3 regions of the Endozoicomonas sp. ALB091 genome follow, and region 1 is predicted to be linked to each of the others. Evidence: predicted binding sites of a transcription regulator. Region 1 holds the regulator's gene; each other region holds the start of a gene.
The links. Region 1 encodes PhoB, which activates phosphate uptake and scavenging genes when phosphate is short. Its sites were predicted from a motif close to TGTCATANNNNTGTCANA; they were not measured.
Positions count from the first base shown of each region.

Region 2: ACO6UX_RS04500 (PhoX family protein) is a predicted target of PhoB. The motif match lies at 771-788, and genes of this name have one in related genera.
Region 3: ACO6UX_RS11705 (ABC transporter permease subunit) is a predicted target of PhoB. The motif match lies at 1,209-1,226, and genes of this name have one in related genera.

Region 1 is NZ_JBLYNQ010000001.1:237,819-240,093, reverse strand. Features, by position in the region: gene phoR (phosphate regulon sensor histidine kinase PhoR) at 1-883, opposite strand, end outside; gene phoB (phosphate regulon transcriptional regulator PhoB) at 999-1,688, opposite strand; gene ubiA (4-hydroxybenzoate octaprenyltransferase) at 1,922-2,275, opposite strand, start outside.
Region 2 is NZ_JBLYNQ010000003.1:339,143-341,417, reverse strand. Features, by position in the region: gene ACO6UX_RS04505 (saccharopine dehydrogenase family protein) at 1-677, shown strand, start outside; gene ACO6UX_RS04500 (PhoX family protein) at 881-2,275, shown strand, end outside.
Region 3 is NZ_JBLYNQ010000006.1:1,086,452-1,088,726, reverse strand. Features, by position in the region: gene ACO6UX_RS11710 (Na+/H+ antiporter family protein) at 1-714, opposite strand, end outside; gene ACO6UX_RS11705 (ABC transporter permease subunit) at 1,270-2,275, shown strand, end outside.

The DNA.
Region 1 (2,275 bases):
CGATACCGGCAAGCAGAGACTTAAGCGTCACTGACTGACTTATTCTTTCCGGTTCCGTCGCTTCAAGCCGTGAAAGTAACAAAAGATCCTCAATCAGTCGCTGCATTCTGGTTGCCTGCTCCTGCATTTGACCAAGGGCACGATTAAAGATGGGCGGTGTATCCGGATTCATTGCTATACCGTCACTCATGGTCTCCAGGTAACCGGAAATCACGGTTAGAGGTGTTCTCAATTCATGGGAAACATTGGCAACAAAATCGGTTCTCATGATTTCAAGCTGATGCAACCGGCTGACATCCCTGACCAATAGAAGTCGATTGCCCTGCCCATAAACGGTAATGGCTATTTGAAGCTGTCGGCTCTCATGCACCGGTGAATCGATCTTAATGGGCTCTTTGCCGTGGCTATTGTTCATATAGCGGGCAAATTTTGGATTTCTGACCAGGTTTGTCAGGAGCTGTCCCTGGTCATCGGGCATTTGCAGGCCCAGTAACTCTCCGGCGGCACGGTTCCACCACTCAAGGGAACCATTCTGGTCGGCCATGACGATTCCGTCGTTTAATGCTGCCGTTGAATCCTGTATGCGTTCTATCACGCTGGCAAGTCGCTGTTTTGAGCGGTTGTGTTTGCGCTGAATTCTATAAATACCGTCAAAGATCTCACCCCATACGCCTGTGCTTTCCGGGGGATCCAGCTCTTTGTGGGCAGCCTTATCAAGCCATATCAGCAATCGGTGCAGTTGCTGGTGGCTCCAGAGAAGGTAGAATAATGTGGCAAGAAAAAGCCCCAGAAAAATCCGGTCCGCCAGCCAGCCGACCAGCAGCCCGATGGCAAGCATTGACACTATTCGACCAGTAAACCAGGATCGGGCAGAGGTGGTCACAGGCAGTTCCGCAGTTTGTTGAGCTTATGGTGATTGATCCTGACCATCATTCTTATGTCATCAGGTGGTGATGAGGAAAACGTCACTGAAGCCATTTTCATTGAATTCCAGCATTCTACGCTTTAGTGGAAAAACGGTAGCCAGTACCTCTGACGGTTTGAATGTAATTCTCATAGCCACTGCCCAGCGCTTTTCTCAGGCGGCGAATATGGACATCCACCGTTCTCTCTTCAACATACACATTGCCACCCCAGACCTGGTCAAGCAACTGCCCACGGGAATAGGCTCGCTCCTGATGAGTCAGGAAGAACTGCAGCAGCCGGTATTCCGTTGGCCCCATTTCGGCCGGGTTGCCATCAATACTGACCCGGTGGCTGACAGGGTCCAGTTCCAGTCCTTTGACGACGATAGCCGACTGTTCGTCCATTCCATGAGTTCTGCGCAGTACGGCCTTAAGTCGGGCAGCGAGCTCGCGGGGGGAGAAAGGCTTGGTGATGTAATCATCCGCACCGGTTTCCAGCCCCTGGATTTTATGGTCTTCTTCCCCTTTGGCGGTCAACATAATGATCGGAATTTCTGCTGTCAGCTGGTCACGCTTAAGTCGTCTGGCCAGTTCGATACCCGAGATATCCGGTAGCATCCAGTCCAGAAGGATCAAATCGGGTCGGTTATCCACCACCAGTGAGTGCGCCTGCTTTGCATCAGCTGCTTCCAGGCACTGATAACCAGCCATTTCCAGCGCCATAGCGACCATTTCCCTGATGGGTGCTTCATCATCCACAATTAGAATTGTTTTGCCAGACATGAGAATACCCCGGGGTTGAATGAGAGAAGATTGCTTTGGTAACCGTTTATCTTTATGACAGGTATTACAGCGAGGGAATGTTACAGAAAAATGACGTTGAGGAAAATTTGATGGACTTTTTGCGGGTTGTCCAACCCATGAGTTACTGTTTTCCCGTCGTTGAAGTGATAAAGGGGAGGTGAAGGTTGAGCGCTTTCGGCTCAACCTTCAAATTCAGGTGTTTCAGTCAGTCATCACAGAGAACAGACCAGACCGAGAAATATGGCGGCACCAACCCAATGATTAGAAAGAAAGGCTTTGAAACAAGGATCCCTTTCACGGTTGCGGGTTAACCATTGCTGGTGGGTAAAACCTGCGGCGGCGGCAACAAGGCTGACATAGAATGGCCAGGCTAATTCCAGCTGTAAACCCAGCATCAGCAGGGCTATCAGGGTAAACGTCTGAAAACAGGCAATAATCAGATTATCCATTTCGCCAAATAAAATGGCGGTGGACTTAATGCCGATCTGCAGATCATCATCTCGGTCCACCATGGCATACTGGGTATCGTAGGCGACAGTCCATAACAGATTGGCGATAAACAACAG
Region 2 (2,275 bases), on a different contig from region 1:
ACCTCACCCGTGAGGCGGCAAACAACCCGGCATTACGCCGACAGTTGGCCAACCCTTATCTGCTCTGCCCTGACAATGAAAGCTTGAAGGCCAGACAGGAAGTTGTTAAAACACCGACGTATGATTCCGGCTTTGGGGCGTGGCTGGCACCTTTCATTATGGCTGGCATTAATTCCCGGGTGGTCCTTCGTTCCAATGCATTGGCTGAATTTCCTTATGGCAGGGATTTCAGGTACAGCGAAGCCATGCTGATGGGGGCTGGTTTTAAAGGTCGTTTACAGTCTTCCGCCCTGGTAGGCGGACTGGGTCTGTTTATGCTGTCCATGGTGATTAAGCCAACCCGCTGGTTTATGGAGCGATTTGTGTTGCCCAAACCGGGTGAGGGACCTTCTCCCGAAGCCCAGAAAACCGGGTTTTATGATATTCGCTTTCTGGGCAAAACAGCAGATGGCCAGGAAATTCGCACCCGTGTTGTTGGCCAGGGCGATCCGGGGTATGGCTCTACCGCCAGAATGCTGGGGCAGGTGGCTGCAGGATTGGCCCTGGACTTCCACGATAAGCAGCAGAAGAGCGGGAGGGCGGGCGGTTTCTGGACAACATCCACGTTATTTGGTGATCGGCTTATTGAGCGGCTGGAAAAAGATGCTGAGATAAAATTTGAAGTAGTACCTTCCTGAAATAGCCTGATGCTATCTGTCTTTCCCGGATAGGTAGCAACCGTTTCGGCTGACTTTCTCTCCACAATTTGCTCCGTTTTCTTGCAGAGCTTTTTTCATCTAATTGAAACTTGATAGCAATAAATCTGTAACAGTCATCGCCTAATCTCTCAGCAAATCATTCTTTCAATAACAGTGTGTTTACTTAACGATGAGGGATAATCATGGAAGCCGGATCTTCAAAGTTACAGAACCATCGTGATTTTCATGAACAGCTGGAGTCGCTGGATGATCAGCCAGATAACTTCTCTGGCAACAGTACCCTGGATGACGTGGTAGAAAAAAGTCGGCGGAACTTTATGAAAGGTGGCCTGGGTCTGGCCATGGCAGGCTTTCTGGCTGGCTGTATGGGCACGACCGGGCAGAGTCATAATGCTCTGGGTGGCAGTACTGTTGGAAACCTGCGGCGGGCGGACATCGGATTCAAGCCCATTCCCATTGAGCAGGACCCCATGTTCGATGCCATCAATGTGCCTGAAGGCTATACGGCCAGCGTCTTTTTTTCATGGGGTGACCCGGTAGAGAAAGGTGCCAGACCCTGGCGGCCAGATGGCAGCAACAGCTGGCGGGAGCAGATGAAGCAGGCAGGCCAGAATCACGATGGGATCTGGTTCTTCCCATTTGCGGACCAGCCGGACGACCATGGCCTGCTGGTCATGAATCATGAGTACATTAATCCTACGCTTCACCCCAACGGTCTGACCATCACTGAAAACCCGCAGGGATTTAAACAGCGCCCGGCGCATGAAGTGAAGAAGGAGATGGCGGCCCACGGTGTCAGTATTATCGAAGTTCGCAAGCAGTCCGATGGTCACTGGCAGCAAGTCAAGGATTCCCGCTATAACCGCAGGATCACCGGGTTTACCCCCATGGATCTGACCGGTGAAGTGGCCGGTACTGATTTTCTGAAAACCGTGGCAGACCCTGCTGGTCTTGAGGTGCTGGGCACTTTGAATAACTGCGCCATGGGCGTAACACCCTGGGGGACTTATCTCACCTGTGAAGAGAACTGGAAGAACTACTTTGTTAACCGTGATGCTGAAGATTATCAGCAACGCCCAGCCCACCAGCGGTATGGTGTGGCCCAAGACAAGAACAGTAAATACTATGCCTGGGAGTCAGTAGAACCCCGTTTTAATGCGACACCTGATCACCATGCCCCTCATGGCGGTTATGTTAACGAACCCAACCGTTTTGGCTGGGTAGTGGAAATTGACCCTTTTTCACCGGACAGCACCCCGAAAAAGCGCACCTCCATGGGACGACTGGTCAGAGAGTGTTCAACACTTTCGCTGGGTGATGATGGTCGTATGGCATTCTATTTTGGCGACGATACCCGCGGCGAATACGTGTATAAGTTTGTGCCGGATCAGGCCTATAAACCCGGTAATCCAGCGGCCAACCGGGATATTCTGGATCATGGCACTCTTTATGTGGCGGTGTTCCATGATGATGGCCGTGGTGAGTGGCGGCCACTGGTGTTTGGCCACAACGGCCTGACCCGTCGCAATGGTTTTACCAGTCAGGCCGATGTGCTGGTACACGCCCGTCGTGCTGCG
Region 3 (2,275 bases), on a different contig from region 1:
GGCCTTTGGCTCCATGGATGGCTGCTCTTCCTTAGCGGTTTTCAGGGCGCTCTCTGCAATGTGGTAGTGGCGGGGTTTACGGTAAGTCCAGAACACAGCCACAAGCAGACCAATAAACATGCCGAGTACCGGTAGAGCCATGGCCGATGGCATCAGGTCAGGGTCAATGTTCAAGCCATTATCGTTGAGGTTGCCCGCCAGGATCTGGGTCAGGTAGATATTGCCGAAACCAATGGGAACCAGCATATAGGTGGCGATCAGACCAAACGACAGGGTGCTTGCTACCGCCCTGCGGTCCAGCTGTAAGGAGCTGAAAACACCCAGTAGCGGTGGGATCAGAATAGGAATAAAGGCGATATGCACAGGGACCACATTCTGGGAGGCAAAGGCCATCAGCAGAATGCTTCCCAGGATTGAGATCCTCAGGCCAGCTGTTTTGTGGGTCTTGGCTACCCTCTGAATAATTCGATCGGCCAGCCACTGGGGAATCCCGGATGCGGATATAGCCATGGCGAAGGCACCCAGCATACCGTAGCTGATGGCGATACTGGCACCACCCCCCAACCCTTCGGCAAAAGCGGACAGTGTGGCATCAAACCCCAGTCCACCGGCAAGACCTCCACCAATAGCCCCGAAAAAAAGGGCAAGTACAACGTTTACACGCAAGACACTCAAGGTCAGCATGATGGCAACAGCCAAAATGACAGCGTTCATAGTAATCCAGTTTTGTGTTCTTTTGAGTTATAAGCGGTTTGCGATACTTCAATCCACAGCATTATCCACAGCACGATCTATAACAGATCAGTCTATAGCAGATCAGTGCAGAGCTCGTCAGGAGCTGTCGCATTCCTTGATTGGTTGTGCCTTGAGCTCTTTTTTCTAGTTGTAAATTAATATATTACACATTGAGGCTAGAAGCTCAGGCGATAAAAGTAAATGTATTCGATCAGGGTCGAATCAGCCGTTCAATGGTGATGATGGTGTCGGTGGGCATGCAGGGAAGGGATCATGGAAAGGGCAGAGCTACACTGTTCTGATTGGGTGTCAATACCGGGTATTGTTAGCAGATTTCTGGGTAACATCGTTATTTTCTCTGATCATGATGCACTTTCAACAGGTCTGTAGGCTCGGTAATTCAGGCTTACAGCCGTTATTGGCAGCCACTAAATTACATTGATCTGTTGGCCCGGGCAATGATTTTTTCCCGGTGTCACATTACTGTCATATTGATTCTGTAAGTTACGGGCATGATTTAATCAGACTTGCGCCATGTATCAAAATTCGATGGATAACAGCCCGGGTATTGATTTCAATACACCGGCACTAAAAAAATATCGTTCCCTGCGCTTCTTGAAAGACCGTCTTGCCCGCTGGGGGGTTGCCTCCGGTGGTCTTGGCGTGATTGTGGCGATTCTCCTGATTTTCTTTTACCTCCTCTATGAGGTCCTGCCGCTATTTAACCGCGCTGAGATTACCCGGGTTGCTTCATACCCATCGGCCCTGACTTTTGTTGATGAGCCAGTTGCTACAAAAAAAGCGCCGATATTTCTCGCTGTTGAAGAGCAGGCCGAAGTGGCCATGCAAGCAGAGGCTTCCGGTAATCTGCGTTTTTTCTCCTCCCAGACCGGTGAATGGCTACAGAATGAGTTGCTGCCAATACCTGCGGGCAGTGAGGTGGTCAGGGTGGTCAGGGATGCTGCTGGTTCCAATCTGATGGCGGCCGGTCTTACCAAAGGTGAGGTCATACTGTTTGATCAGGGCTACAGGATTACCTGGCCAGATGACCGCCGGAAGATCACACCGGAAGTCAGCTACCCTTATGAGCGGCAGCCTTTTGCCATCAAGGACTTTTCGGCTCCGGTTGCACAACTGGCCATCAGTGACGGTGAGGAAAAGCTGTTGATGGCCGCCAGCAGCAATAACCAGCTGGTGATGGAGGTTGTCCATAAGGAAGCGGATTTTTTAACCGAGTCCATCACTGTTGAGCAGCAGTCCGTCGCCCTGCCGGTGATCAGCGGACTTTCTGCGCAGGGTGGCCTGGATATCCGCCAGTTGCTGATTGATCCGGAACAAACCTGGCTTTATGTCCTCAGCGGCAGCAATCAACTGACGGTGATCAATATCAGCGATATTGACCGTCCCTATATCCATGAGACGCTCAACCTGACCGCTAAGGGAGTGGAAGTTACCGCGATGACGTTTCTGTTGGGCGGGGTGTCCCTGCTGGTGGGTGACTCAGAAGGCAATATCGCCCAGTGGTTTATGGTTCGTGAAG